2 regions of the Phyllobacterium sp. 01N428 genome follow, and region 1 is predicted to be linked to the other one. Evidence: predicted binding sites of a transcription regulator. Region 1 holds the regulator's gene; the other holds the start of a gene.
The links. The regulator HrcA, encoded in region 1, represses chaperone genes, less so after heat shock. The targets are predictions, from matches to a motif close to GTTAGCACTCNCNNNNNGNGAGTGCTAAC.
Positions count from the first base shown of each region.

Region 1 (15,442 bases):
TGCCTGCCGCGAATGACCAACTGGTTGTCCTCCGTCGTGACTTCGAGGTCCTCGTTGGAGAAACCGGCCACTGCCAGAACGATGCGAAGCTGTTCGCGGTCGTTCGCGCCGCGTATGCGCTCGATATTGTAGGGTGGATAGCCGTCGCCGGATTTCGCTATGCGCTCCAGCGTCTTTTCCATCGAGTCAAAACCAAGCAGCAAGGGGCTTGAAAATGGCGTCATTCGTGTCATTGGTGCAGTCCTTGATAAAAGCGACCTAAAAGCGAAACCCGTGTTCGACAGCATTTCGCCTTTGCCAAATGATATGGTCGATCGAATCACGGAGTTCAAGAGAGGGCCGGATTCAGGTCGCGAGAAAGTAGGAAATGACGCGTAAAATCATAATCGATACCGATCCCGGCCAAGATGATGCCCTTGCCATCCTTCTAGCCTTTTCCAGCCCCGAACTTGACGTGCTTGGCATTACCGCAGTCGCCGGAAACGTGCCGCTGGCGCTGACCGAGCTCAATGCCCGCAAGATTTGCGAACTTGCCGGCCGACCCGATGCGAAAGTCTTTGCCGGCGCGGACCGGCCGCTGCTGCGCGCCCTGATCACCGCCGAACATGTTCATGGCAAGACCGGACTTGACGGGCCCGACCTGCCGGTGCCGACTATGCCGCTCCAGACGCAGCATGCGGTCGATTTCATCATCGAGACATTGCGCCGCGAGGAACCAGGCAGCGTGACGCTCTGCGCGCTCGGCCCGCTCACCAACGTGGCGCAGGTCCTCATCAGGGCGCCGGAACTTGCCCCGCGCATCCGCGAGATCGTGCTCATGGGCGGCGGCTTCTTCGAAGGCGGCAATATAACGCCGACTGCCGAGTTCAATATCCACGTCGATCCCCACGCGGCGCAGATCGTGCTGCAATCCGGCGTTCCCGTCACGATCCTGCCGCTCGATGTGACCCACAAGGCGCTTTCGACGGCAAAGCGGGTCGACCGCTTCCGCAATATGGGAACGCGCGCCGGCGATGCCTGCGTCGAACTCCTCGAATTCTTCGAGCGATTCGACGAGGAAAAATATGGAAGCGACGGCGGGCCGCTGCATGACCCAAACGTGATCGCCTATCTGCTCAAGCCGGAACTTTATGGCGGCCGGACCTGCAATGTGACGGTGGAGACAGCCAACGAGCTTACGCTCGGCATGACCGTGGTCGACTGGTGGGGCGTTACCGACCGGCCAAGCAATGCCTACTACATCCGTGACGTCGATGATGAAGGCTTCTTCGACCTTTTGATCGAGCGCATAGGACGTATCTCCTGACGCTCCGATGGCGGCCTTCCACGGCCGCCATTCCATCACAAAAAGTTGAGCCGGCGTAAACCATGGCTCAGTAATTTCCGGACAGAATCCTCCTGGAAGTGTAGTGTCCTTTGACGGACAGCAGCCAAGTTGGGGGATGAGATGCTGACGCGACGCTTATTCTTGACCGGTGTTCTTGCAGCGGCGGCAGCGCCGCAGGCAGCGCTTGCAAAGCCTGCCCGCAAGCCATTCGTCATCAACCCGGTCTTCCAGCCGCAATATGTTTCCTTCGATTCGTCCTATGCGCCGGGCACGGTCGTCATCGACCCGCGCAGCCGTTTTCTCTATCTGGTCGAGGACGGGTTTACAGCGCGCCGCTACGGTGTCGGCGTCGGCCGCGCCGGACGCGCCTTCCACGGCAGCGCCAAGATCGGGCGCAAGGAAGTGTGGCCCCGGTGGGTGCCGACCCAGGGCATGATCAACCGCCAGCCGAACAAATATGCGCGCTACGCCGGCGGCGTGTCGGGCGGACCGCACAATCCACTCGGCGCGCGGGCGCTCTACCTCTACCGAAACGGCCGCGACACCTATTATCGCATCCACGGCACGACGGAGCCGTGGAGCATTGGCCGCGCCGTTTCCAATGGCTGCATCCGCATGATCAACGAGCATGTGGTGGATTTATATGCGCGGGTGCCGCTCGGCGCGCGTGTCGTTGTGATCTAGAAGCTAGGCCGCGACGCTAGCGCGCTGCGTGTCTGGTGCGAGCGTTACTTCAAGTCCGTTGAGTTCCGGCGTCATGATCAGCTGGCAGGACAGGCGCGAATTATCCTCGACGTGGAACGTCACGTCAAGCTGGTCGATTTCCTCATCCTGTGGCTCGTAGAGCTTTTCCGTCCAATCCTCGCCGACATACACATGGCAGGTGCCGCAGGCGCAGGCGCCGCCGCACTCCGCCTTGATGTCCAGTCCCCAATCACGAATGACCTCCATCACCCGAAAGCCCTCGAGGGCCTCGAGCGTATGGCGTTTGCCGTGCTGATCGGTGACGTGAATATAGAGGGCGTCGTCGCTCATCAGTCCTATGCTGCCTTCAGCTTCTTCTGCAGGGAGGTGGATGATGTCGTATACTGGAAGATGATACGCTCGCCAGGCGATACGATCCGCTTTGCCGCCTGTGACATGAGCGCGGCCTCGTGGAAGCCCGAGAGGATGAGCTTCAACTTGCCGGGATAGGTATTGATGTCGCCGATGGCGAAGATGCCGGGTTCGGAGGTCTCGAACTTCTCCGTATCGACCGCAATCAGGTTCTGATCGAGATTGAGGCCCCAATCGGCGATCGGGCCGAGCTTCATGGTCAGGCCGAAGAACGGCAGCAGGCGGCCAGCTTCCAGATGCTCATCGCCCTCGGCGCCCTTGATGACAACCTTGGAGAGCTGCCCGTCGGCGCCCTCGAGATTGCTGACCTGGCCCATGCGAAACCTTACGCGGCCCTCCTTCTCCAGTGCCCACATCTTGTTGACGCTGTCGGGCGCGGCGCGAAATTCCGGGCGGCGATGCACGAGTGTTACCGATTTCGCCACAGGCTCGAGGTTAAGGGTCCAGTCGAGCGCCGAGTCGCCGCCACCGACGATGACGACGTCATGGCCGCGGAAGGCTTCGATCTTGCGAACCGCATAGTGGACGCTCGTTCCCTCATAATGCTCGATCTGGGGCACGGGGGGACGCTTCGGCTGGAATGACCCGCCGCCGGCGGCAATGACGATGACCTTCGTGATGAATACCTCGTCCGCATCGGTTTCGACGCGAAAGCGGCCGTCTTCGAGCCTGGTCAGCGCGGTTACCATGGTCGAGAAATGGAACTGCGGGTCAAAGGGCGCAATCTGCTTCAAGAGATTGTCGGTCAAGGCCTGACCGGTCACCTCGGGCAGGCCCGGAATGTCATAGATCGGCTTTTCCGGATAGAGCTCGGCGCACTGGCCGCCTGGCCGGTCGAGAATGTCGATGACATGGGCGCGAAGATCGAGCAGGCCGAGTTCGAACACAGCAAAGAGGCCCACGGGACCCGCGCCAACAATAACCACATCTGTTTCAATCGTGTCGGACATAAGTGCTTTCCAGGTGATGTCGTGAAGGGGTTCAGGCGACCGGGAGGCGGCGCCAGCTATAGGTTCCGGGGGCGGTATGCGATCCCCTGCCAGGCTGGTAGTAGACCGGCGCATCGTGAAGGTTGTGATCGGCAAGCCGCTCCAATGTGACCGCATGCGACACCTTCAGCGTATCGAAACCGGTCCGCAGCATATAGGCAACCTGGTCGATCAGGACATCACCCACCGCGCGCAGCTCGCCTTTGAAGTGACGCTGATTTTTCAGCATTTCAGCCTTGGAATAGGAGCGCCCGTCATTGAAGGCGGGAAATTCGAGGGCAATCAGCGGAATGCGGTCGAGCAAGCCGAGCAGCGGCTCGATGTTCTCGCCGGGCGCCACGGATACACCGATGCGCCGGTTCGTTGCAAAACGCACATCGTCCTCAAGACCAAGCCAGACCGCGAGCGGCAGGATGACCGCGGGCGCGTCGCCGGCCTCGTCGACAGACGCCGCCGTGATATAGGGATCTTCGCGAAATCCTTCGCGGCCCCAGAGCTCGCCGGCGGGCTTTTCGGAAATGTCGCTCATAAATTCGAATCCGTCAGTGAAATATTGCTCAACTGGTCGGTAAGGCCAGTCAGGTGAATACCGCATTCGGTCTTGTCCGACCCGGCCCAGCGCCCAGCCCGGTCGTCATCGCCGTCCTTGACCGGGGCCGTGCACGGCATGCAGCCGATCGAACGGTAGCCTTCGGCAACCAGCGGATGCGGCGGCAATTCATGCGCGCCCATATAGGCCTTGAGGTCGGCCGAGGTCCAGTGGGCGAGCGGATTGATACGGACGCGCGATCCGACCGACTCGAAAACAGCCAGGCTGGAGCGTGTCGAGGCCTGGAACTGCTTGCGGCCCGTCATCCAGGCGCGATAGGGCGCAACCGCGCGCGCCATTGGCTCGACCTTGCGGATATAGCAGCAGCGGTCCTTGTTTGTCATGGACAGCGCGCCAAAGGGATCTTCATCCTTCAGGCTCTGCTTGAGCGGGTGGATGTCATGCACGTCAGTCAAGCCAAGCTCGCTGACCAGCTGGTCGCGATAGCGCAAGGTTGCCGGAAAATGCTTGCCTGTCTCCAGAAAAAGCACCGGCGTTGCCCGATCGATCTGCGCGATCATGTGGAGCAATACCGAGGATTCCGCCCCGAACGAAGAGACAACCGCGATCTCCTCGTTGAAGAGGTGGTCGATGGCGAGTTCGATGACGTCCAGCGGCTCAAGATTGCCGTACCGGGCTTCGAGCGAGCGCGCTTCATCCGCCACCGTTTGCTCGTTGAACTCAAGCAGCATTTGCAGCCTCGCTATAGAGCGCATCCTTGAACGGCGCGGCTCCGACACGACGGTAGGCGGCGAGGAACGTCTCTTCCTTGTCGGTGCGGATTTCAAGATAACGATCGACGATGGTCTCGACCGCATCGACGATCTCTTCGGACGAGAAGCCGCGGCCGGTAATATCGCCGATGGTGCAGATCTCGTCGCCCGAGCCGCCCAGCGAAATCTGATAGAGCTCCTCGCCCTTCTTCTCGACGCCGAGAATGCCGATGTGGCCAACATGGTGGTGGCCGCAGGCGTTGATGCAGCCCGAGATCTTGATCTTGAGCTCGCCGATATCCGCCTGGCGATCCGGCTGGCCGAAGCGCTCGGAAATGCGCTGAGCCACCGGGATCGAGCGAGCATTGGCGAGGGCGCAATAGTCGAGGCCGGGGCACGCGATGATATCGGTGATGAGACCGGCATTGGCCGTTGCAAGGCCGTCGGTCAGAAGCAGGTCGTAGACGATGCGCAGATCGGCGATCGCAACATGCGGGAGAACAAGGTTCTGTTCATGGCTGACGCGGATCTCATCTTGCGAAAACTTCTCGGCAATATCGGCAACGAGGTCCATCTGCGCGTCGGTTGCATCGCCCGGAATGCCGCCGATGGGCTTGAGCGAGATAGTTACGACGCCATAATCCGGGTTTTTGTGCGGCGTGACGTTCTGGTCGACCCATGTCGCAAACGCATGATCCGCCTTGCGCGCGGCGGCAAGACCCGACCACCCTTCCGGGCGCTGTGGCAGGTTGGGCGCACGGAAATAGCTGTCGATTGCATCGACGTCCTGCTGCGGCAGCTTGAGGTCGCTATCCTTGAGCACCTGCCACTCGGTCTCGACCTGGCGGGTCAATTCCTCGGTCCCGGTCTCATGCACCAGGATCTTGATGCGGGCCTTGTACTTGTTATCGCGGCGGCCGTTAAGATTATAAACGCGCATGATCGCGGTCGTATACGTCAGGAGATCCTCTACCGGGAGGAAATCCCTGATTTTCTTGGCCACCATTGGTGTGCGGCCCTGCCCGCCGCCGACATAGACGGCAAAGCCAAGGTCGCCGGCTTCGTTCTTCTTCAGATGGAGGCCGATGTCATGCACCTGGATGGCGGCGCGGTCGCGCTCGGCCCCTGTCACCGCGATCTTGAACTTGCGCGGCAGATACGAAAACTCGGGGTGCATCGACGACCACTGGCGCAGGATCTCCGCATAGGGACGCGGGTCGGCGACCTCGTCAGCGGCGGCACCGGCGAAATGGTCCGCAGTCACGTTGCGAATGCAATTGCCCGAGGTCTGCAGCGCATGCATCTCGACCGATGCCAGTTCGTCGAGAACCTTCGGCATGTCTTTCAGTGCCGGCCAATTGTACTGCAGGTTCTGCCGCGTCGTGAAATGACCGTAGCCTCGATCGTAATGGCGGGCGATATGGGCGAGCTTGCGCATCTGGCGGCTCGACAGCGTGCCATAGGGAATGGCGACGCGCAGCATATAGGCATGCAGCTGCAGATAGACGCCGTTCATCAGCCGCAGCGGCCGGAACTGGTCCTCGGTCAATTCGCCGGCGAGACGGCGCTCCACCTGATCCTTGAATTGGTCCACGCGGGCAGAAACGAATGCGTGGTCAAACTCGTCATAGCGATACATGAATGCGAACCTTCAGGAATTAAGCGGCCGAAGCTTTGGGCTTTTCAGCCTGCTTGCCGAGATCGAGGCGGATGGTGGGGCCGAGCTGGCGAATACGCTCGCGCAGACGCAGCGGATACAGATTGGTGCCGCGCTCTTCAACATCGATCACGTTGACGTCGATAACGAGGTTGGACTTGATCGCTGCCTTGCCGGCTTCCTCAAGCGCGGTCACCGCTTCGGCGTGACGGGCGATCAGCGCACCATCGATCTGTTCGAGCCATTCGCCATTGGCGCCGAGCCAGACGGCTTCACCATCGGTCAAACGATTTGCGGTAAGAACTTTGACACTCATGATCGTGATCCTTCGCGTTCAGGCAGCATTGGTTTCAAGGTGGGGCAGCGCCACGGGATTCTGGTTCCGGGCGGAAAGCGCCTCGGCCTTGTCGATGGCGGCGCCAGCAACGGCGTCACCTATGACGACCATGACCGGACCGTTCAAATCTTCGCGCTGCTCAAGCGACGGCAGGTCGTTCAACGTGCCGTGGAACATGCGACGGTCGGTCCGGCCGGCATTTTCAATGACGGCAACCCCGGTATCGGCATGAAGACCAGCGGCGATCAGCCGTTCTGCGACCGAAGCTGCAACACTGCGGCCCATATAGACCGCGATCGTCGCGCCGGAGATGGCAAGGCGGGCCCAATCCGGCAGGACTTCGCCGGTCATGTCGTGGCCCGTCGTGAAGACGAGCGAGGAGGCAACGCCGCGCAAGGTCAAAGGCAGTTGCATATCGGCAGCCGCGGCGAAGGCCGAGGTGATGCCGGGAACGATCTCGAAGGAAATTCCGGCATCGCGAAGCGCGGCCATCTCTTCGCCGGCGCGACCGTAGACGAGCGGATCGCCTGACTTCAGCCGCACGACGCGCTTGCCTTCGCGGCCGAGCGCGACGAGCAGATCATTGATTTCGCCCTGGCTCTTCGAATGGCAGCCCTTTCGCTTGCCGACCGAAATGCGCGCGGCGTCGCGGCGGCCCATGCCGACAACCGCGTCCGGCACCAGCGCGTCATAAATGATGACATCAGCTTCCATGAGGACGCGATGAGCCCGCAACGTCAGCAGATCCTCTGCGCCCGGGCCCGCGCCAACCAGCCAGACATAGCCTTGGCTCGCTTCCTGGTTGCCCAGCAGCGCGGTCGCCGCCGCATGTGCGCCGTCAAGATCATTGTTGTAGACATTGCTTGCCACATCACCGGAAAAAAACGACCGCCAGAACAAACGGCGAGGCAAGCCCTTCCTGACCAGCCGTTCGACCGCGGGGCGATAGGCGTTGGCGAGGCGCGCAAGATCGCCAAGGCGGGGCGAGAACGCCGCATCGATGCGGGCGCGGATCATCTGGGTAAGAACGGGACCGGTGCCTTCCGAACCTATGGCGATTGCGAGCGGCGCGCGGTTGACGATGGCAGGCGTGAAGAAATCGCAAAGGTCCGGACGGTCGACGACGTTGACTGGAATGTGCTGGCGGCGCGCTTCGGCGGCAATCTCTCGATCCTGGTCTTCATCGCCGGTAGCGATGAAGACCAGTTTTGCACCGGTCAGTTGCTTGGGAGCAAATTTTTCCGCGACGTGTTCATATCCGCCATCGCGCAGGAAGGCCGCGAGTTCCGGTTCGGGGGCATCGGCGACAATACGGATTACCGCATTCGTCTGATCGAGCAGGCGCGCCTTGTTGAAAGCCTCTTCGCCATTGCCCACGACCACAAGCACTTCATTCCGCACGCGGAAAAAGGCTGGAAAGACAGAAAGCTGGGTCTTGCTGATGGACATGAATGCGATAATCCCAATGGTTGCAGGGATTATCCATGAAAGGTCAGCGGTTTATAAGGAACAGAAATGCGCCGAAACCGGAGGCGGAGCATGGAATTTCTGAAAAACCGGGGGCTTGCAGATTCTCGTTCTATCAATCCAACAGCACGCGGCCCCGCCCACCTAAGGGTGTAACAAAGCGGGCGCAAGTAGAACCAATACACGACCATGTTTATAGTGTTAATCGAAAAATGCAAGTACCCTTTTAAGTAGAACTTCGCGCAGCCGACTTTGCCATCTCGGCGATCGCAGCCATGAAATCTCAACGCTCTGAGCGGCGTCGCGATGGAACCAATCTGGAACCAGCCATCGTACACTGGGCAAATTGCAGCTGACCCTCAGCTTGTAAAGATTGCCGGCACATGTACAGGCCAGCGCCAGGGCAGGATCGCCACAAGATCGAACCGCACGGACAGCAAAGCCTGATCCGGTTGGCGCGCCAGCCATTGGTCGGCTGCCGCTTCGATGCGGCGCTGCGCGAGGACGTTTACCGAGTCCATCGCCTGGTCGAGCCGTGCCCGTGCCTTCACCTCGATAATGGCGACGATATTGCCGCGCCGGGCAATCAGATCGATCTCGCCGACCTTGGTGCGGTAGCGGCGGGTGACTATGCGATAGCCCTTCAGCATGAGGGCGAGCGCGGCGAGCCGCTCGGCGGAATGGCCGCGGCGGTATGCCTTGTGCCTGCCGCCCCGCTCGCTCATTTCATCGCCAGCAACCGTTGATAAAGTTCGCCCTTGGGCCGCCCGGTCATGCGCGCCGCCTCACCGGCCGCCTTTGCCGGCGACATTTCGAGGACGAGCGCCCGCAGCAACGCGTCGACATCTTCGTCCGAGCGGGGGATATTCGCATCCTCGACGGGAGAGCCGACCACGAGAACAACCTCGCCGCGAATACGATCCTCGTCCGCGAACGTCTCAGCCAGCTGCTTCAGCGGCAGGGTCACAACGGTCTCATAGGTCTTGGTCAACTCGCGGCAGAGGGAAGCCGGGCGTTCCGCGCCGAATATATCGGCCATATCCGCAAGCGTCGCGGCAGCACGGTTGGGCGATTCGAAGAAAACCAGTGCCGCATCGAGCGCCTTGAGTTCCGCCAGCCGGGCACGGCGCTGTCCCTGTTTCGACGATAAAAAGCCGGCAAAGTAAAATGAGTCCTTGAAGAGGCCCGATGCCGTCAGCGCCGCGAGGACAGATGAGGCTCCGGGGATGGGCACCACCCTGATACCGGCCGCCTTGGCCTCCGGCACCAGCCTGCCGCCGGGATCGGCGACGAGTGGCGTTCCCGCATCGGAGACGAGCGCAACGCTCTTTCCGGCAAGCAATGCCTCGATCAGTTTAGGGCCGGCGATTTCGGCATTGTGCTCGTGATAGGCGAAAGGGCGGCGTGAAATGCCATAGCGCTCCAACAGGACGCGGCTCACCCGGGTATCCTCGCAGGCAATGATGTCGGCGGCGGCAAGGGTTTCAATGCCGCGGATCGTCATATCGCCGAGATTGCCGATGGGCGTCGCCACGATGTAGAGCGCCGGCTCCAGCGGGCGAGCCCGGAAACTAGCGCTGCCGATCTGATAATGCCGGTCGCCGGTTTCAGCTTCGGACAATGTTTTTCCCCTCAAGCCGCGAGATCTGCGATGACCGCATTGAGAACGATCGCGCCCTGCGGGGTCGTGCGTATGCGGCTATTGCCGACATACTCGATAAGCCCCTGCTCGGCGAGGGAAATTACCCGCTTCTCCTTGACGCTGTGCCCGGTAAGGCGTTCGTAGCGCGCAAGGTCGATCCCCTCGACAAGCCTCAGGCCCATGAGCAGGAATTCGTCGCCTTCCTGCTCGCGATCAAGACGCTCTTCCTCGATAATGCCGTGTCCCGCTGCCTCGACCTTTTCGACCCAGGTTTCAGGATGGCGCTCGGTGATCGTCACGGCGCGGATATTGTCCTCGACAAAGCGCCCATGGGCGCCGGGTCCCACACCGACATATTCGCCGTAGCGCCAGTAGACGAGATTGTGCTGCGACTCGGCGCCGGGAATGGCATGATTGGAAATCTCGTAGGCCGGCAGGCCATGCTTTGCAGTCACATCCTGCGTTTCGGCATAGAGCGCGGCCGCATGATCGCCATCCGGCGTAACGAGCTTTCCTGCCTGCCAGAGATTGTAGAAGGGCGTGCCCTCTTCGATGGTCAATTGGTAAAGCGAGAGGTGATCGGCGGCAAAGGAGATGGCACGCACAAGTTCTTCACGCCATGCCTCGACGCTCTGGTCCGGCCGCGCATAGATGAGGTCGAAGGACAGCCGCGGGAAGATTTCCCGTGCAAGTCCGATCGCCGCAAGTGCCTCATCGACACTATGCATGCGGCCGAGGCGGCGCAGATCGGCATCATTGAATGCCTGCACGCCAAGCGAAACCCGGTTCACACCCGTGGCGCGATAGCCGCGAAACCGATCAGCCTCCACGCTGGTGGGGTTTGCTTCGAGGGTGATCTCGATGCCCTCTGGCACGTGCCAGTTCTGCGCGATCGCATCCAGAACCGAGCCGACCGTATCGGGGTGCATCAACGAGGGTGTCCCCCCGCCGAGAAATATGCTGGACACTGTGCGCTCGCCGGTGCGCTGGCGCATTGTCGCGAGCTCGCGGGCAAAGGCAGCGGCGAAGCGCTTCTGGTCGACCGGCTGATGCCGCACATGCGAATTGAAATCGCAATAGGGACACTTGGCCATGCAGAACGGCCAGTGCACATAGACGCCAAACCCGCTATCGCCCTTGTCGGGGTGCACTTTCGCGCGCCCTCCCTTAACCGCCAACGCGTGGGGGAGGTCGGACCGCAGGTCCCGGGCGGCAGGAATCACTGGCAAGGACGCCATCAGACCCGTCCCCCACCCCGTTGCAAAGCAACGACCCTCCCCACGAGGGGAAAGGGGAGCCAAACTACAAAACTCCGGCGTGTGATCGGATCGTTGCGGGTCATCCTGCGTCCAGACAATCCCTGGCGAAATGCTGGAAGGCACGGGCGCGGTGCGACAGCGCCTTTTCGTCGCCTGGCTTCCAGCCATGCTTCTGTTCAGCTGTCATCTCGCCGAAGGTCGCCTCGTAGCCTTCCGGCTTGAATACGGGATCGTAGCCGAAGCCAGCATTACCGCGCGGCGGCCAGACGATCTCGCCCTCGACTTCACCGCGATAGTAATTGGCCTCGCCGTCCGGCCAGGCGAGGCAGATGACGGAGACGAAACGCCCGCTGCGTTCGTCGGGGCTTGTCGCGCCCTTGTCCTGCAAGGCCTTTTCCACCTTTTCCATGCCGTGGCTGAAATCGCGCTTGCCATCGGGAAGTTCCGCCCAGTTCGCCGTGTAAACGCCGGGATCGCCGCCGAGCGCGTCGACGCAAAGGCCGGAATCATCGGAGAGCGCAACGAGACCGGTCGCCTTCGCCGCCGCATAGGCCTTGATATAGGCATTTTGCTCGAACGTGGTTCCGGTCTCATCCGGTTCCGGCAGCCCGAGATCGCCAGCGGAAACCACTTCGAAGCCAAATGGTCCCAGAAGGTCGATCATCTCATTGATCTTGCCCTGATTGTGACTTGCGACGAGCAATCTGCCCTTTTCGAGTTTTCTCATTCCAAATTCCATAATTTCGGTTCTGCGATTTCGATCGAGTTTCCGGCCGGATCGCGGAAATAGAGCGAGCGCGCGCCGTTCGGCCAATCGAACTCGCTTTCGATCTCGATGCCATTTGCCTCAAGATGGGTTTTCCATCCGGCGATTTCATCCCGTGTCGCCTTGAAACAGACGTGGCCCGGGCCTGTTGCCCCATGCGAGGGGATAGGCAGGCTGCCGGGCGGGCGCTCGTTGATCAGCACGGGATCGAACAGGATGAGGACACCGCTGCCGCAGCCAAAGAAGATGGACCGCTTCGGCGTCTCCAGTATGATTTCGAGCCCGAGAATGCCGGCATAGAAGTCCTTGGCGGCCGCAAGGTCCGTAACATAAAGCGCCGTTTCAAGGATACCGGATGGTCGCATGGTCTCGGCTTTTAGCTCACAGCCATCTGCTGCAGGTTGACCAGCCGCCCGATGCCGTTGCGGGCAAGGCTCATAAGGGCAAGCAGTTCTTCCTCAGAAAAGGGCTCGCCTTCGGCGGTTCCCTGCACTTCGACGATACCACCCTTGCCAGTCATGACAAAGTTCGCGTCCGTCTGTGCCGTCGAATCTTCCTGATAATCGAGGTCGATCACCGGCGTGCCATTGGAAATTCCGCATGAGATCGCCGCAACATGATCCTTCAGAACTTTTTCGACCTTGATCATCTGGCGCGCTTCCATCCAGCGCAGGCACTCGTGGAGAGCGACCCAACCGCCAGTGATGGCAGCCGTACGTGTGCCGCCATCGGCCTGGATAACGTCGCAGTCGACCGTGATCTGCACTTCGCCAAGCGCCTGGAGGTCTACGACCGCACGCAGCGAGCGGGCGATGAGGCGCTGGATTTCCAGGGTGCGGCCGCCCTGTTTGCCAGAGGATGCCTCGCGGCGCATCCGATCGCCGGTCGAGCGCGGCAACATGCCGTATTCGGCCGTTACCCAACCCTTGCCGGTGTTGCGCATCCAGCCTGGCACCTTTTCCTCAAGGCTCGCGGTGCACAAAACATGGGTGTCGCCGAATTTGACTAGGCACGAGCCCTCGGCATGCTTGGAAACGCCGCGTTCGAAGGAGATGGCGCGCATCTCGTCGGGGGCTCGCTTGGAAGGACGCATTGGAAAGACCTCTTTGAAAATCTGTGGTCCGGCCTTTTAGCCGTGATGGCAGATCGAAGCAAAGGCTTTGATGATTGCCCGGACAATGCTTATATCAGGGCTGTAACAAGCAGACATACGAGGCAAGATGAAACGGGCCGTGGTACCGGAGGCATATCAGTCGCTTGACCAGCGGTCGCGCGACATTTTCCGGCGCATCGTCGAGAGCTATCTCGGCGACGGCGAACCGGTCGGCTCGCGCAACCTTTCGCGGATTCTCCCCGTGTCGCTGTCGCCGGCGACGATCCGCAACGTCATGAGCGATCTCGAGCATCTCGGACTGGTCTATGCACCGCATATTTCGGCCGGACGCCTGCCGACGCAGCTCGGGCTGCGCTTCTTCGTCGACGCCTTCATGGAAGTCGGCGATCTTTCCGCCGCCGAGCGCAACTCGATCGAGGCACAGGTTCGTGCTTCAAGCGAAGACCAGTCGACTGAAACCGTGCTGACGCAGGCGAGCCAAATCCTCTCCGGCATGTCGCGCGGCGCCGGTCTTGTGCTTGCGACCAAGGCGGAAGGCGCGCTGAAACACATCGAGTTCGTACGCCTCGAACCGACCAAGGCCCTGGCCGTTCTCGTCAGCCAGAGCGGGGATATCGAAAATCGCGTTATCGATTTGCCCGTCGGCGTGACGCCCTCACAGCTCATCGAAGCTTCGAACTTTCTCAATGCGCATATCCAGGGCCGCACGATCAGCGAGGCGCGCCAGGAAATCGGTCGGCTCAAGGACGAGACCCAGCAGGCACTCGATGCCTTGTCGCAGCATCTGGTGCAACAGGGGCTCGCGGTCTGGGGCGGCGCAGGCAGCGGGCAGCCGCCGCGCCTGATCGTGCGCGGGCGCGGCAATCTTCTCGATTCGATCAACGCCGAGGCCGATCTCGACAGGCTGCGCCATCTCTTTGACGATCTCGAAACCAAGGAAGGAACGCTGCAGCTTCTTGACCTCGCCGAGGCGGGACCGGGCGTGCGCATCTTCATCGGGTCAGAAAACAAGCTGTTCTCGCTGTCGGGTTCGTCGCTGGTGATCGCGCCCTATCGGGACTCGGAGCAGCGCATCATCGGCGCCCTCGGCGTCATCGGCCCGACCCGGCTGAACTATGCCCGGATCGTGCCGATGGTCGACTATACCGCCCAGCTCGTATCCCGCCTTTTGCGATAAGACTTGATTTTCAAGAGCCGAACGTCGATATCCAGCGCAACTTCGAAAAATGAATGGACAGGATAGATGGCTGAAGACAAGAAACTTCACGACACCCCGGATCTCGATCAGCGCGACCTGAAGAATCCGCGCGATCGCGATGCGCTGAAGCGCGCTGCCGATGATTTTCTTAAATCGCGCAAGGCCGAGGAATATGCGCTTGCCGAGGAAGACCAGGAGCAGGCAACGACCGCCGAACTCGACGCGCTGCGCGCCGAAAATAGCGATCTGAAGGACCAGTTGCTGCGCCTTGCCGCAGATATGGAAAACCTGCGCAAGCGAACCGCGCGCGACGTCCATGACGCGCGCAGCTATTCGGTTGCGAACTTCGCCCGCGACATGCTTGCTGTTTCCGACAATCTGAAGCGCGCCATCGAAGCGGTTCCCGCCGACGCACTCGCAGGCGGCGATGCCGGCCTTAAGGGCCTCGTAGAGGGCGTCGAGATGACGGAACGCTCCATGCTCACCGCTATGGAACGCCACGGCGTCAAGAAAATCGAGCCGCAGGGCCAGAAGTTCGATCCGAATTTCCACCAAGCGATGTTCGAAATTCCGAATGCAGATGTTCCGCATAATACGGTGGTTCAGGTTGCGCAGGCCGGCTTTGTCATCGGCGACCGCGTGCTGCGGCCCGCCCTTGTCGGCGTGTCGCGGGGGGGACCCAAGCAGGCCGCCGGCGAAGCCCAGCCGGAACCCGGCCCGATCAATCCGCAGGCTGAAAAAGACGCCTGATCGGTCTTAACGACGTTCCAAGGAGCCGCATTTCCCTGACCGGAATGCGGCTCTTTTCATTTTCCGGTCATGCTCTATCGTGGGACAAAATAACGGCGAGGGGAAACTGCCGGTGACCATGATTCAGCTGTTCAACTATGCCGGTATTTTCCTTTTCGCCGCGACGGGAGCTCTGGCGGCCTCGCGGCGCCAGCTCGACATCATGGCCTTCATCTTTCTCGCCGCGGTCACCGGGATCGGCGGCGGGACGTTGCGCGACCTCATCCTCGGCGTACCCGTCTTCTGGGTGAAGGATCCGATGAGCCTCCTCGTCTGCGCCGCAGCGGCAATCCTGGTCTATTTCACCGCCAACCTGCTTGAATCACGCTATCGCGTTCTCCTTTGGCTCGATGCGGTCGGGCTTGCCGCCTACAGTGTGATGGGCGCGGCGAAGAGCCTTGCACTCGGCTTCGACTCGACCATTGCGGTGGTGACCGGCATCATGACGGCGACATTCGGCGGCATCCTCCGCGATATCA
Region 1 is NZ_JBFTRH010000001.1:336,419-351,860, reverse strand. Features, by position in the region: gene AC1DNI_RS01720 (Hsp20 family protein) at 1-233, opposite strand, end outside; gene AC1DNI_RS01715 (nucleoside hydrolase) at 368-1,306, shown strand; gene AC1DNI_RS01710 (L,D-transpeptidase) at 1,448-2,011, shown strand; gene AC1DNI_RS01705 (2Fe-2S iron-sulfur cluster-binding protein) at 2,015-2,362, opposite strand; gene AC1DNI_RS01700 (NAD(P)/FAD-dependent oxidoreductase) at 2,368-3,393, opposite strand; gene AC1DNI_RS01695 (DUF934 domain-containing protein) at 3,425-3,952, opposite strand; gene AC1DNI_RS01690 (phosphoadenylyl-sulfate reductase) at 3,958-4,713, opposite strand; gene AC1DNI_RS01685 (nitrite/sulfite reductase) at 4,703-6,373, opposite strand; gene AC1DNI_RS01680 (DUF2849 domain-containing protein) at 6,393-6,707, opposite strand; gene cysG (siroheme synthase CysG) at 6,726-8,177, opposite strand; gene AC1DNI_RS01670 (YraN family protein) at 8,555-8,920, opposite strand; gene rsmI (16S rRNA (cytidine(1402)-2'-O)-methyltransferase) at 8,917-9,816, opposite strand; gene hemW (radical SAM family heme chaperone HemW) at 9,828-10,988, opposite strand; gene rdgB (RdgB/HAM1 family non-canonical purine NTP pyrophosphatase) at 11,176-11,823, opposite strand; gene AC1DNI_RS01650 (VOC family protein) at 11,820-12,227, opposite strand; gene rph (ribonuclease PH) at 12,239-12,955, opposite strand; gene hrcA (heat-inducible transcriptional repressor HrcA) at 13,083-14,153, shown strand; gene grpE (nucleotide exchange factor GrpE) at 14,220-14,924, shown strand; gene AC1DNI_RS01630 (trimeric intracellular cation channel family protein) at 15,037-15,442, shown strand, end outside.

Region 2 (15,442 bases), 760 kb from region 1:
TGGCCGCACTTGTCGAAGCAGGTGACGAAACAGCGCTTGCCGCCGAACTCGAAAAGGACATGCAGGCCGCCGGCATCTCACCGGCATCCGGGCGGGCGCCGGTGGAAATCGCCCGGCGTCTCATCGAAAAGGCGAGCCTTGCCTCGGTTCGCCTGCCGGTGCGCACCATTGCGGCGCTTGAGGAATTTCTGGCCATCCGCGTGCCTCTCGCTGAAGCTGCCGGCTATCTTCTCAGCTTTGCCCGCGCCAATGAGTTCGATCTCGGCCTCGCCCTGGAACAGTTCGAGGCGCGCGCCGTATCGGTCAAAGAGGCAGGGATCGGCAACGAAGCCATCGTCTACGATGCGGCCTTCGGACGCCCGATCGATTATTACACCGGGCTTGTCTATGAGACGCACGCGATCGACCGGCCCGACCTAGGCGCAATTGTCGGCGGCGGCCGCTATGACCGGCTGCTGACGATGCTCGGCGCGGTCGGTTCCATTCCCGGTGTCGGCTTTTCCGTTTGGCTGGACCGGCTTGAAGAGATCGCGGGAGATGCACAATGACCGTCACTCTCGCACTGCCCTCGAAAGGCCGCCTCAAGGAACAGGCGCTGGAGGTGCTGGAAAATGCCGGCCTCAGCGTCATCCTGCCCAAGGATCAGCGCAGCTACCGGGCGAAGGTCAAAGGCCACAGCGACATCGACATTCTGTTTCTTTCGGCGTCCGAGATCGCACGCGAACTTGGCTATGGAAGCGTCGATCTTGGTGTCACGGGTGAAGACCTGATCCGCGAAACGCTTGCCTCCGCCGACGAACAGGTTCGCGTCGAAGCGCGGCTCGGATTTGGCCATGCGGATGTCGTCGTTGCCGTGCCGGAGGTCTGGTACGACGTATCGACGATGGCCGACCTTGATGATGTCGCTGCGGATTTCCGCCAGAGGCATGGCCGACGCCTGCGCATCGCCACGAAATACTGGCGGCTGACCCAGCAGTTCTTTTCGCAGATGCACGGCATCCAGGTCTATCGGATCGTGGAGAGCCTCGGCGCTACCGAGGGCGCGCCTGCTTCCGGCGCGGCCGACATCATCGTCGATATCAGCTCGACTGGATCGACGCTACGCGCCAACCATCTGAAAATCCTAGATGACGGGGTTATTCTGAAATCGGAGGCCTGCCTGGTCTCGTCCCGGCAAACCGCCGAAACCGGGGCCGTTGCCGAGCTTTCACAGCGTATTGCGGCGGCACGCGCAAAGCACTGATCCATCAACTCTACGTGATGGACGGGTTGTAGTGTAACCTTTCGGTCGACCCTTACGTATTTCCCTGCAGAATACCGGGCATCCTCGGTATCTTTATGCTGGGAGTTTTCTCATGATGACACGTCGAACGCTTTTTGGCGGTGCGATTGCAGGGCTCGGCGCCCTCGTCGCGGCAAGGTTCGCAAATGCGCCCAAGGCCGTGGCGGCAGGCACATTCAAAGTCGAGCACAGCGACGCCGAATGGAAGAAGTTGCTGACGCCCGAGCAATATTACGTCTTGCGCCAGGAAGGCACGGAACGTCCGTTCACAAGCCCGCTCAATCATGAAAAGCGCAAGGGCACCTTCACCTGCGCCGGCTGCGACCTAGCTCTCTTCGACTCCGACACCAAATTCGACAGCGGCACGGGCTGGCCAAGCTTCTGGACAGCGATGAAGGGCGCTGTCAACGAGACCAAGGACAGTTCGTTCGGCATGACGCGTACGGCGGTGGAGTGCCACCGCTGCGGCGGCCATCTCGGCCATGTCTTCGACGATGGCCCGAAGCCGACGGGGCTGCGCTATTGCATGAATGGCGTTGCACTTAACTTCAAACCGGTTGCTGCTTGAACGCGCAAAGGGATAAGATCATGAAACCATATCATTTTATGCTTGCTGCGGGCCTGTTGCTGTCACCCGGCTGCGCGCTTGCCGGTGAAGACGTCACCATGGTGCCGCCCCCGGCTGTCGACCAGACGGCATGGGCGAAGTCCGAATCTATTGTGCTTGCCGGTGGTTGCTTCTGGGGCGTGCAGGGGGTCTACCAGCACTTGAAAGGCGTAACGAGCGCCGTTTCCGGCTATGCCGGCGGCAAGAAGGAAACCGCGAGCTATGAAATCGTGAGCGGCGGCGATACCGGCCATGCCGAGTCGGTGGAAGTCACGTTCGACCCGAAGGTGATCAGTCTCGGCAAGGTACTGCAGGTCTATTTCTCCGTCGCGCATGACCCGACGCAATTGAACCGGCAGGGCCCGGATTCAGGGACCCAGTACCGCTCGGCGATCTTCACGACCAGCCCCGATCAGGAGAAGATAGCGAAGGCCTATGTCAGCCAGCTCGATAAGGCGAAGGCCTATCCGAAGCCGATCGTCACCAAGATTTCTGCGTTGGAAAAGTTCTATCCGGCCGAAGCCTATCACCAGGACTATGCGACGCTGCACCCTTCGCAGCCTTATATCGCCTATAACTACCTACCGAAGATCGCGAACCTCGGCAAATATTTCCCCGGCGACTATAGGGAAAAACCGGTGCTTGTCGGCGAGGCGAAGCCGTCGAACTAATCGTCAAACAAAAAAGGCCGCTCGAAGCGGCCTTTTTTATCGATGCTGGATTCGATCAGCCGCGTTTTGCGTCGAGCGACAGTGCGCCTGCGCCGCATGCAGCAAGCACGAAGAAGCCGCCGGCGACGCCAAGGTTCTTCTGGAAGAACATCCACTGCACCATGCCGGCGTCGCCCGTCCAGTTCAGGTGGGCCGCAGCAGTTGCCGCGAGCGTGAAAATGCCGAGCGCCAGAGCAGCGATCCGCGTCTGGAAGCCAACGAGTACGGCAAGGCCGCCTAAAAGCTCAAGCAGGCCGACGAGCACCGCGACGATAGTCGGCGCCGGAAATCCGAGGCTGCCGAAATATCCGGCGGTGCCACCGATGGCGGTGAGCTTTCCATAGCCAGCCAGGATGAACATGAATGATAGCAGTATGCGACCTATAAGAATGAGTGCGCTGTTGTTCGCCATAGAAAGTCTCCAGGGTTTGTCGTGACAGCCCAATAGCTAGATTCGATTGTCAAACAAAGCCACTATTTTCTCGACAGATTGTTCACAATAGAATGATTTTCCGACGTTACTCCGGAGAAATCATTCGCTCGGGACGCACGAGGCGATCATAGTCCTCGGCCGAGACGCCGCTGGCGAGTGCTTCTTCGCGCAAGGTCGTGCCGTTCTTGTGGGCTGTCTTTGCGATCTTGGCTGCATTGTCATAACCAATGGCAGGGGCAAGCGCAGTAACCAGCATGAGCGAACGATCGAGCAGGTCCTTGATGCGGACCTCGTCGGCCTCGATGCCGTCTACGCAATTATCTGCGAACGATACCATGGCGTCGGAGAGAATGCGGATCGACTGCAGCACGTTGAGCGCCACCACGGGTTTGTAAACGTTGAGCTCAAAATGGCCCTGGCTGGCTGCGATGGTAACCGAGGTATTGTTGCCGAACACTTGCGTCGCAACCATGGTCAGGGCTTCGGCCTGGGTCGGGTTGACCTTGCCCGGCATGATCGACGAGCCCGGTTCATTTTCCGGAAGCTTCAGTTCGCCGAGGCCGGAACGTGGGCCCGAGCCGAGAAAGCGAATGTCGTTGGCCATCTTGAAGAGATCGGTCGCCAGGGAATTAAGGCTGCCGTGGAAGTTCGTAAGAGCGCCATGGCTCGCCAGTGCTTCGAACTTGTTTGGTGCCGTCTTGAACGGCAGGCCGGTAATGTCCGATACGGCCTCGGCGAAAGCCGTATCAAATCCCACCGGGGCGTTCAGTCCCGTTCCGACTGCGGTACCACCCTGGGCAAGAAGGAAAATGTCGGCAAGGCTCTGCTCGATGCGCTTGCGCGCATACTCGAGTGCGGCGCGATAACCGGAGAACTCCTGCCCGAGGGTGACAGGTGTCGCATCCTGCGTATGGGTACGTCCGATCTTGATGATGTCGGCGAAGGCCTTTTCCTTCTTGAGTATCGCCTCCGTCAGGTGGGTGAGAGCCGGAAACAGCCGATGCGTGGCTTCAATTGCGGTTGCGATATGAATTGCCGTCGGGAATGTATCGTTCGACGACTGGCTCATATTGACGTGGTCATTCGGGTGGACCGGCTTCTTCGATCCCATTGTGCCGCCGAGCATTTCGATGGCGCGGTTGGAAATGACCTCGTTGGCATTCATGTTCGACTGCGTGCCCGAGCCGGTTTGCCAAACGACGAGCGGGAAATGATCGTCGAGCTTGCCTTCGATGACTTCCTCGGCGGCAACGGTGATCGCGCGGCCGATGACTTCATCGATCTTTCCGAGGGAGAGATTGGTTTCGGCGGCTGCGCGCTTGACGATACCGAGCGCCCGCACCAGCGGAATGGGCATTCTTTCGCCACCGATCTTGAAATTGTGCAGCGAACGTTCCGTCTGCGCGCCCCAATACCTGTCGGCTGCAACGTCGATTGGGCCAAAAGTATCTGTTTCCGTACGGGTAGAACTCATCGTGTCATTTTCCTGGTGGGAGTTGGCAAGAGCACTACTGCGAAGCTCCCCGAGAGGCAAGGTTTGGCGATGGAATGTTGGTCTGGTTTTCGCCCGGCTTTCGGATAAAATCGATTAAGCGCTTATGATCAATCAACATTGGCAATGCGGCGGCGTGAGACAGTCAGGCAACGAATCCATCCCAGCGCATTCAGCCGGGCGCTATCGCGAGTTCTCGCCGACGCCGGAGTTGCGGCCGCATTTCCTCTGCGCGTGGAACCACGAGGGTATCGGCGAATTGGCGGCGCCCGTGGCGGTCTTTCCCGATGGTTGCGTCGACATATTGTGGTCGGAAGGCAAACTGACGATTGCGGGTCCCGACACGGCCCCACATATCGTCGATCGTTCCCTGGCCAATATCGTCGGCATCCGCTTTGCTCCAGGCGCTGCGAGCAAATGGCTTGGCATTCCAATGTCCGAACTCGTCAATCAGCGTGTTGACTTGTCCGAGCTTTGGGGCGCGCGCGCCGAGGCTCTCGCCGAAAGACTTGTCGCGGCAAAGACCATCGGAGACGCGACGGCACGGCTCCAGGCTGCCTTGTCGGACGTCGCTCCATCGATTGCATCGCCCGACAGGGCCATGGTTGCCGCCTTCGACACGCTCAAGCGCTCGAAAGATAGTGTGGCGATTACCGAATTGGCGACAATGCTCAACGTGAGCGAGCGCACCTTGCGCCGGCAGTTCCTGCACAATTTCGGATATGGGCCAAAGACGCTGGAGCGCATCCTGCGTTTCCAGAAATTCCTGAAGCTCGGCCGGCGCGATCCCGGAAGCGGCATTGGTGCTCTGGCGTTCGACGCGAACTATGCCGACCAGGCGCATTTGAGCCGCGAGGCAAAATCCCTGTCAGGTCTTTCGCCCTCGGCGCTCCTGCAGCATCTCGCGGCATAAGTGGCCGTTTTGTTCAAGACAGAAAGTCGTTAGGCGCATAAGCTTGCCGTACGCGATGAGGGAGGACAACCATGGCTACACATGAAGCAAGGACCCTTCAAATTTCAATCGGACGCAATTGGCAGGATGTTTATGACTACGTCAGCGTTGCGGAAAATCTGCCGCAATGGGCCTCCGGCCTGACATCGGCCTTGCAAAAATCCGGTGATGAATGGCTGGCGGATGGGCCGGCGGGCAAACTTCGATTGCGCTTTGCGCCGAAGAACGAAGTCGGGGTTCTCGATCATTGGGTGGTTATGGAGACCGGGGACGAGGTCTATATCCCCATGCGGGTGGTGCCCAACGGCGACGAGAGCGAACTCATATTTACGCTTTTTCGCGTGCCGGGCATGGATGACGAAAAATTCAACGCAGATGCGGCCTGGGTCAAGCGTGATCTTCAGGCCCTGAAGGACCTGCTCGAAGCGCAACTTATAGGATGAGGACGATGGCCAGTTCAGGCAAGGACAAGTGTATCGACTATGTTGAATTCAATGTCAGCGATATTGGCGCGGCGCGCAGCTTCTATGGCGATGCGTTCGGATGGACATTCACGGACTATGGTCCGAGCTATTGCGAGTTTTCCGACGGGAATCTCAAGGGCGGCTTTACCACCGAAGGCAAACCGCGCCCCGGCGGCGCGCTGATCATTCTTTTCGCCGATGATCTTCAAGGCACGCTCAAACAGGTCGAAAAAGCCGGTGGCAAGATCACCAAGCCGGTATTTACCTTTCCCGGAGGCCGGCGCTTTCACTTCGCCGACCCGGACGGATACGAGCTTGCCGTCTGGTCGGATAAATAGCCGACAGTTCAGCGCGCCAGCGTCAGCATGTACGCTTCATATTTTTGCAGGAAGGCGCGCAGTAGCTGCGGATATTCCGGCGTTACCGCTTCGCGGACGCTTGGACGCACTGCGAGGGCTGCGCGCCATGCCCGCACCTTCGGGTAGTCGGTGAAAATGCCGAGTCCCACGATCTGGTCGAATGTATCGAAGTAGCGAAAAATCGGGGCGTAAACCGCATCGACGAGGCTGAAGCCAGCACCTGCAAAGAGGGGACCGTCGCCAAGAACTTCTTCGACGCGGCCGAACTTTTCAGTGATCGCCTTGCGCTTCTCTTCGAAAACCGCAGCGTCCTTCGTTGTCTCCAGCGCCCAGAGGTCGGAAAGGATCGATGAACCAAATTCCATCCAGCCGCGATGGCGTGCCCGCGTCAGCGCGTCGGCGGGATGAAGTTTCGGCCCCGGCTGGGATTCGTCGATATTCGGCAATGACAGAACTCTCGAAGAGAATCGCCTCGCCGCCATCCGTCTGGGGGACACGCAGCAGCGGCACCTTGCCGAGCGGCGAGATCTTCAGGAACCCATCGGGTTTCGCTGCAAGGTCGATATCGATCTTTTCAAAGGGCACGCCCTTTTCAGCGAGCGCGATTGCAGCACGCTGGACATACGGGCACAGCAGATGGCTGATCAGAACGAGTGACGGCATGACGATGATCCTCCGGATTTGCCGGCTGGGCGATCGCGGTGCGACCGCCCAGCCAAGCGATCAGGCCGTGCGAGCGGTCTTCAAGGCATTGGCCCACCAGACGAGCTGGTCGAGCTGGCTGGTTGCTGCTTCATTGAGATGCGGGTAGTCGCCGAGCTTCTTCTCGCCCTTGACGGCGCTCAGATACTCGGAATAGGCGATGTGAACGCCGGTCTTTACCGAAGCGGATCCCATTTCGACGAAGATGAGGCGCAGATGCTCGATGGCGCGCGCGCCGCCGACGCCGCCATAACCGACAAAGGCGACCGGCTTCTGGATGAAATCGCCAAGGTCGATAGCGTTCTTAAGGACGGCCGTCGGGCCGTGGTTGTATTCGGCGACCGTGAAAACATAGCCATCGAATTCGCGCAGCTTCTTCTTCCAGCGTTCGGCGGTCTCGTTCTGGGCGTCGCTTGTGCGCTCTTCGCCAAAGAAATTCATGGGATAGTCAAGGAGATCGATAATTTCGACCTCGACATCTCCCCGCTGTGCAGCGACGTCGGCAATCCATTTGGCGGGAAATTCGGCGAAACGGCCGATACGGGTGCTGCCGACAATAACGGCGATCTTGGCTTTTGACATAAAAAAATCCTTCGTCTTGGGGGATGGTAACCAATAGTGCCCGGCGCTATATAAGTGACTGTCCGAAACCCCCGCAAGGAGGCACTTTTGTGAAACCAGATCACTTTCAGGTAACCTCGGCATGCACTGCGGTTAATCACATTCTCGCGCGCGTCGGCGACAAATGGACGGTTCTCGTCGTCAATTATCTCGGAAATAAATCGATGCGCTTCAATGAGTTGAAGCGGACCATCAATGGTATCTCGCAAAAGATGCTGACGAGCACGCTGCGCGGACTCGAGCGCGATGGTTTCGTGACCCGTACCGTTTACCCGACGATCCCGCCACGCGTCGACTACGAACTTACCGATCTCGGCCGCGACCTTCTGGTGCCTGTCCGCGCGCTTGGCGACTGGGCGATCCGCAACGAACAGCGGGTCGCCGAAGCACGCGCGCGATTCGACGCCGTTCATGCAGGTTCAGAGCAAAAGCAGCTCTTCTCCTATGCGGCTGAGTGAAGAAAGTTCGACGCGATTTGCGCCGGCACTCCCCTGATAGAAGGATTCTATCGGCGTCTTGAAACTTGGGTAGAAAGCGGTCTGCCACGAGGGCGGCGGATGGACCAGCCGCGCGAGCGGAAAATTGAAGAACACGCAAATCAAAACAAAAAAGGCGGGTCGAAACCCGCCTTTTCCGTATGTCGCTGGATGAGGACTTCTTAGAAGTCCATGCCGCCCATGCCGCCCATGCCGCCGCCCGGCATTGCCGGAGCAGCCGAGTCTTTCTTCGGCGCTTCAGCAATCATGGCTTCGGTGGTGACGAGAAGGCCGGCAACCGAAGCTGCGTCCTGGAGAGCCGTGCGAACGACCTTGACCGGATCGACGATACCGAGCGTGATCAGATCGCCATACTCGCCATTGGCCGCGTTGTAGCCGTAGGTGTCCTTCTTGTTCTCAAGGATCTTGCCGACAACGATCGAAGCTTCATCACCTGCGTTCGTTGCGATCTGGCGGGCAGGAGCCTGCAGAGCGCGGCGAACGATGTTGATACCGGCGTCCTGATCGGCATTGGCGCCCTTGATCGTAAGAGCAGCCGAAGCGCGAAGCAGGGCGACGCCGCCGCCAGGAACGATGCCTTCTTCAACAGCCGCACGGGTTGCATTGAGGGCGTCGTCGACGCGGTCCTTCTTTTCCTTCACTTCGACTTCCGTCGCACCGCCGACGCGGATGACGGCAACGCCGCCAGCGAGCTTGGCAAGGCGTTCCTGCAGCTTCTCGCGGTCATAGTCGGAAGTGGTCTCTTCGATCTGCTGCTTGATCTGGCCGACGCGAGCGTTGATTTCGCCCTTCTTGCCATTGCCGTCGACGATCGTGGTGTTTTCCTTGGTGATCGACACCTTCTTGGCGCGGCCGAGCATGTCGAGCGTAACGCTTTCGAGCTTGATGCCCAGGTCTTCGGAAATAACCTGACCACCGGTGAGGATCGCGATGTCTTCGAGCATGGCCTTGCGGCGATCGCCGAAGCCAGGAGCCTTGACAGCAGCAATCTTCAGGCCGCCGCGCAGCTTGTTGACGACGAGCGTTGCAAGCGCTTCGCCTTCGACGTCTTCGGAGATGATGACGAGGGGCTTCGAGGTCTGGACGACAGCTTCGAGAACCGGCAGGAGAGCCTGGAGGTTCGAGAGCTTCTTCTCGTGCAGAAGGATGTATGCGTCCTCGAGGTCAGCAACCATCTTTTCCGGGTTGGTGACAAAGTACGGCGAAAGGTAGCCGCGGTCGAACTGCATGCCTTCGACGACTTCGAGTTCGGTCTCGGCGGTCTTGGCTTCCTCGACGGTGATGACACCTTCGTTGCCGACCTTCTGCATAGCCTTGGCGATCATTTCACCGATTTCGGATTCGCCATTGGCAGAGATCGTGCCAACCTGGGCAACTTCTTCCGAGGTCTTGATCTTCTTGGCCTTCTTGACGAGGTCCTTGACGACTTCGGCAACAGCAAGGTCGATGCCGCGCTTCAGATCCATCGGGTTCATGCCGGCTGCAACGGCCTTGCCGCCTTCCTGAACGATGGCCTGGGCGAGAACGGTAGCGGTCGTGGTGCCGTCGCCGGCAATGTCGTTCGTCTTCGAAGCGACTTCACGGACCATCTGCGCGCCCATGTTTTCGAACTTGTCTTCGAGTTCGATTTCCTTGGCAACAGTGACACCGTCCTTGGTGATGCGCGGTGCGCCGAAGGACTTGTCGATGACAACGTTACGACCCTTCGGGCCGAGCGTTACCTTTACTGCATCGGCAAGGATGTTGACGCCGCGCAGCATGCGCTCGCGCGCATCACGGCTGAATTTTACTTCTTTGGCTGCCATTTTATCTCTCCTGGGATTAAACCCGGTTTGATCTAAATTCGTTGATTGCGGGATGCGCGGCGTTTAGCCGAGGATGCCCAGAATGTCGGATTCCTTCATGATCAGCAGGTCTTCGCCGCCGATCTTGACTTCCGTACCCGACCACTTGCCGAACAGGATCAGATCGCCTGCCTTGACATCGAGCGGTACGAGCTTGCCGGCTTCGTCACGAGCGCCGGTGCCTACGGCGATGACTTCGCCTTCCTGCGGCTTTTCCTTGGCAGTATCCGGAATGATGATGCCGCCAGCGGTCTTTGCTTCGGATTCGACGCGGCGTACGACGACGCGGTCATGAAGCGGGCGGAACTTGGTCTTGGCCATGGTTAGAACCCTTGATGTTGGTGTCAAAACGATGACGCGAATGGCAGCGCCATTCGCGGTATTAGCACTCGCTTGGGGTGAGTGCTAACTGCGGCCGGAGATAGTGGGATCGGTAAGAAGAGTCAAGGGAAAGCATCATTTAAAATGGCCTGGAGAGGCGATGCTTGGAAGCCGGGCCCATCTACAAACCGCTTTATGGCATATTCATGTGAAATGCGAATGACGTAACACCAGAATTCACACAATGCTGCAAATCAGCGTGCGCGATCGGGCTGAAAGACGCGCGCCAACCGCGTCAATCCTCGGTGCTTTCTTCGCCCACGTGATGCGTCATGTCGACGAGCATGTCGCTGACGTGCTTGTCGGCCAGTTCGTAAAAGATCTGTTTTGCCTGCCGGTTGCCGCGCACAAGCCGGGCGCCGCGCAAGAGCCGCAGATGATGGCTGACCAGCGATTGCGACAGGTCGAGGCTGGCGGCGATATCGCCGACGGAACGCGGCGCTTCGAGGCAGAACAGGAGGATGCGCAGCCGCGTCGGATCGCCAAGGAGACGAAAGGTTTCGGCGAGAACCGTGAGTTCAGGGGGGAGAGGAGGGGTTGAGCTCAATGTTTGTGCCCCTCATGCCCGTGCTCGTGAGCGGCATGATCATGTCCGCCGTGATCATGATCCGCCTCGTCGTGGGCATGGCCGGAATGGTCGTGCTCGTGAACTTGCTGGAGATCATCGCCAAGGCAGCAATCGTCCGTCGCTGTATCCTCCGGCCAGTCAATTGCAATCGTTGCGTGCGATATCTCGAACTTCTTCATGAGTTCGGCTTCGACCTGTTTGACCAGAAGCCGCGGATTGGTATCCGGAGCAGGGCGCACATGCAGCGTTGCCAGCGGCTTGCCGGAGGTGATCATCCAGACGTGGACATGGCGGACGGCGGCAAGTCCCGGAACCGTCTGCTTCAGATACTGCTCGATGGCTTCAGGTGCGGCATTGTCGGGCGCGCCTTCGAGCAGGATATGCAGCGAGTTGCGCAGGAGCGCCCAGGCGCTGCGCAGGATCAGCAGGCAGACGAAGACGGAGAGGATCGGGTCGATTGGCGTCCAGTCGGTATAATAGATGACGATGGCGGCGACGATCGTGCCGACGGAACCCAGGAGATCGCCGAGTACATGCAGGACCGCACCCTTGATGTTGACATGCTCGGTATCGCCGCCGCGTGTCAGGATCCAGAAAACGAGCATGTTCACGATGAGGCCGATGGTGGCGACAATCAGCATGGGGCCGGCCAGGACTTCGCCGGGATTGCGGAAGCGATCGATGGCCTCATATGCGATCCAGAAGAGAATGGCGAACAAGGCAACGGCGTTGATCAGCCCGGCAATGACCTCGAAGCGCAGATAGCCGAAAGTGCGCTTTTCATCGGCAGCGCGCCGGCCGAAACGGAAGGCAAAATAGGCGAGTGCCAAAGCGCCGGCATCGGTCAGCATATGGCCGGCATCGGCTATCAAGGCGAGCGAGCCCGACATGAAGCCGCCTATCACCTCGACGATCATGAATGCGAACGTGATTGCGAATGCGATCAGCGTTTTCATTTCATTGTCCGCAGTGACTTTCGGCGTGTGATCGTGGCCGGCGTGATCGTGTGACATCATCGAACCTTAAGCAAACATATCAATACGTATTCATGTGTTTGATAGGCGAAGGCAAAGGTCGTGTCAATCGCAGATAGGGCCCGGCCGAAACCCCGAACGGCACAACGTGAGCTTTTTCAAACATAACCGGCGTGACAGGTCAGGCACGATCCGCTAATCGAGACAGTCTCAAGACTCTCGTCGCATAGTATTTTGCCTGAAGGGACCGGCATGACCGACATGATACATTTGCAGCGCCTCGATGCATTGATGGATCGCTACGACGTGCTCCTGTGTGATGTCTGGGGCGTTCTGCACAATGGCGTCGATTCCTTTGCGCCCGCCTCGGCCGCCTTGCGAAGGGCCCGGCAGGCCGGCCTGACGGTGGTTCTCATCACCAATGCGCCGCGTCCCTTTGCTGGCGTTGCCGAGCAGATCCATGCGCTTGGCGTGCCAGAATCGGCCTATGACCGGATCGTCACATCGGGCGATGTTACGCGCGAATTGATCCGCAACGCGCCGCGCCGTGTGTTTCATCTCGGGCCGGAGCGCGACGAAACCCTCTATGACGGCCTCGACGTGGAACTGGTCGAGGAGCGCGAAGCCGATGTCGTCGTGTGCACGGGTTTCTTCGATGACGATACGGAAACGCCGGAAGACTATGCCGACATGCTGGTGCGGTTCCGCTCGCGCAACCTGCCGTTTATCTGCGCCAATCCGGATATCGTCGTCGAGCGCGGCGATCGCCTCATCTGGTGCGCCGGTGCGCTTGCCCGCGATTACGGGCAGCTTGGCGGCCGCACGCTCATCGCAGGAAAGCCGCATCGGCCGATCTACGAGGCGGCGGTTGCCGCGGCGCAGGACGTGCGCGGCACCCCTGTCGAACGTTCGCGGGTTCTTGCCATCGGTGACGGCATGCTGACGGATATAAAGGGCGCCGATCTTTTCGGCATAGATGCCCTCTATATCTCCGGCGGTATTCATGCCGGCGATTATGTGATGGGCGGTGTCCATGACCTTGAGAAGCTTCTGGCGTTCCTCGCAAAGCACGGAAGCAATCCCGTTGCGACGATGCCCGCCCTGGCGTGAGACAAAGATATGCCGATCCTGCGTCTGAACGATCCGTCCCATTTGCCCGATGAACTAAAGGGCGCCATCGTCGCGATCGGCAATTTCGATGGCGTGCACCGTGGGCACCAGGCCGTTCTGGGCCGGGCGCTGGAGACCGCACGCGCCGAGGGCAAGCCATCGCTGGTATTGACCTTCGAGCCGCACCCGCGCAGCGTTTTCGTGCCGGACCAGCCGGTGGACCGGCTGACACCCGCCGCCGAGAAGGCATCGATCCTCGAAGCGCTGGGATTCGATGCGGTGGTCGAATGCAATTTTACCCGCGAATTCTCGCAATTGACGGCGGATGTCTTTGTGGACCGCATTCTCGTTGATGGCCTTGGCGCAACCCGTATCGTTGCCGGTTTCGATTTTCATTTCGGCAAGGGCCGTCAGGGTGGCCCGGCGTTCCTGATGGCAGCGGGCGAAGAACGTGGCTTCCACGTCACGCTTGTCGATGCCTTCCGTGACGAGGGCGGCCATGCGATCTCCTCAAGCCGCATTCGCGATCTGTTTGGCGCAGGTGAGGTAGTTGAGGCGGCCGGGCTCCTTGGCTACCGGCACCGCATTCGCGCCACGGTCGTCGGCGGCAAGCAGCTTGGGCGCACAATCGGTTTTCCAACCGCCAACATGGTGCTTCCGCTAGAAACCCATTTGAAGCACGGAATTTATGCGGTGCGCTTCCGCCGCGCCGACGGTACGCTTCTTGACGGCGTCGCCAGCTTCGGCCGCAGGCCGACCGTCGATACGGATGGCGAGCCGCTGCTTGAAACCTATGTGTTCGATTTCAGCGACGATCTTTACGGCGAAACCTGCGCTGTCTCTTTCTTCGGCTATCTGCGCGGCGAGGAAAAATTTGACGGTCTCGAGCCGATGATGCAGCAGATCCGGCGCGACGAAGAGGAGGCGCGGGCGCTGCTTCAAGGTGTCAAGCCGCTGTCGCCGCTGGACCAGAGGATCAATTTCGACTGAGGAAGATGGGCGCTTTACCCATGATTTCACAATAACGGGAGTGGTGAAATGAGACTGATCGGCATGCTGGATTCGCCCTATGTACGGCGGGTCGCAATATCACTGAGAATGCTGAACCTGCCATTTTCCCATGAGTCCCTGTCGGTTTTCCGAACCTTCGAGGCCTTTTCGAAGATCAATCCCGTCGTGAAAGCACCCTCGCTCGTAACGGATGAAGGCGTCGTCCTGATGGATTCGTGCCTGATCCTCGAATATGCCGAGCGCATTGCTGAACCCGCGCTGGGGCTGACACCGGCGGAAATTACGCATTTTACGCGCTCGCAGCGGATCATCGGCCTCGCGCTCGCCGCCTGCGAAAAGAGCGTCCAGATCGTCTATGAGCATGACCTGCGGCCTTCGGAAAAGCGGCATCAGCCCTGGCTTGATCGCGTGCATGGCCAGCTTGCCGATGCGTATCGTTTGCTCGAAGCCGAAGTGCAGCAGGCGGACCCATGGATCTTCGCAGATCGGCCGCTCCAGGCGGATATTACGAGCGCCGTTGCCTATCGGTTTACCCTTGAGATGCTGCCGGACGTGATCGCAGCCGGCGAATATCCGGCACTTGCTGCCCTCTCGGAGAAATCCGAGGCGTCGGAGGCATTTCTTGCTTTTCCATTCAGTTGACGCCAGTGTGGTAAATTGTTTACCACGTTGCTCAATGCAATTTTATCTATCACTCGATTAGTTTTGACGCGTACGCTTGCCACCCCCCCAGACAGGCCCCGGAGTTATTTCATGTCTATTCGCCTTGTTAGCGCTCTCGCGAGCGCGATAGTCCTTTCCGTTGCAGCACCAGCTTTTGCCGATGAATATTATTCCGACAACCAGACCCAGAGCTCGCGCGGCGACCATTGGTGGTCCGGCGACTGGTACATCACGCTCGGTGCCAAGGGTTTCGTCGCTCCGGACTATGAAGGTGCGAAAAATTACAAGCTCCGCGCCGCGCCGGTCATCTCGATCGGCCGTCCCGGCAGTTCGCTCAAGTTTTCTTCGCTCAACGACAATCCGTCCCTTGGCTTCATCGACACGGGTGTGTTCCGCGCCGGCATTACCGGCAAGCTCATTACCGGTCGCGATTCCAGCGACTACGATGAACTCAAGGGTCTCAACGATGTCGATTGGGGCGTCGAACTTGGCGGTTTCGCGGAATTCTATCCGACCGAGAACGTTCGTGGCCGCGTTGAGGTCCGCCGCGGTATCGGCGCGCATGACGGTGTCGTCGCCGATTTCGCCATTGACGCCTTCAAGAACCTGACGGACACGGTCCGCGTTTCAGCCGGTCCCCGTGCAACGGTCGCGACCAAGGACTATTTCAGGGAATATTACGGCGTAAACGCCAGCGAATCCGCTGCATCCGGCCTTCGACAGTATTCGCCGGGCGGCGGCCTGAACTCGCTCGGCTTCGGCGGCCAGATCA
Region 2 is NZ_JBFTRH010000001.1:1,091,881-1,107,322, forward strand. Features, by position in the region: gene AC1DNI_RS05350 (ATP phosphoribosyltransferase regulatory subunit) at 1-548, shown strand, start outside; gene hisG (ATP phosphoribosyltransferase) at 545-1,243, shown strand; gene msrB (peptide-methionine (R)-S-oxide reductase MsrB) at 1,356-1,850, shown strand; gene msrA (peptide-methionine (S)-S-oxide reductase MsrA) at 1,871-2,560, shown strand; gene AC1DNI_RS05370 (DoxX family protein) at 2,616-3,011, opposite strand; gene fumC (class II fumarate hydratase) at 3,118-4,506, opposite strand; gene AC1DNI_RS05380 (AraC family transcriptional regulator) at 4,631-5,437, shown strand; gene AC1DNI_RS05385 (SRPBCC family protein) at 5,509-5,919, shown strand; gene AC1DNI_RS05390 (VOC family protein) at 5,925-6,278, shown strand; partial or broken gene AC1DNI_RS05395 (glutathione S-transferase family protein) at 6,287-6,962, opposite strand; gene AC1DNI_RS05400 (NADPH-dependent FMN reductase) at 7,023-7,583, opposite strand; gene AC1DNI_RS05405 (winged helix-turn-helix transcriptional regulator) at 7,673-8,080, shown strand; gene groL (chaperonin GroEL) at 8,281-9,924, opposite strand; gene groES (co-chaperone GroES) at 9,988-10,284, opposite strand; gene AC1DNI_RS05420 (ArsR/SmtB family transcription factor) at 10,580-10,891, opposite strand; gene AC1DNI_RS05425 (cation diffusion facilitator family transporter) at 10,888-11,868, opposite strand; gene AC1DNI_RS05430 (TIGR01459 family HAD-type hydrolase) at 12,148-12,996, shown strand; gene AC1DNI_RS05435 (bifunctional riboflavin kinase/FAD synthetase) at 13,006-13,986, shown strand; gene AC1DNI_RS05440 (glutathione S-transferase) at 14,035-14,649, shown strand; gene AC1DNI_RS05445 (MipA/OmpV family protein) at 14,761-15,442, shown strand, end outside.
Region 2: the regulator HrcA is predicted to act here: its motif matches at 10,345-10,373, upstream of groES (co-chaperone GroES).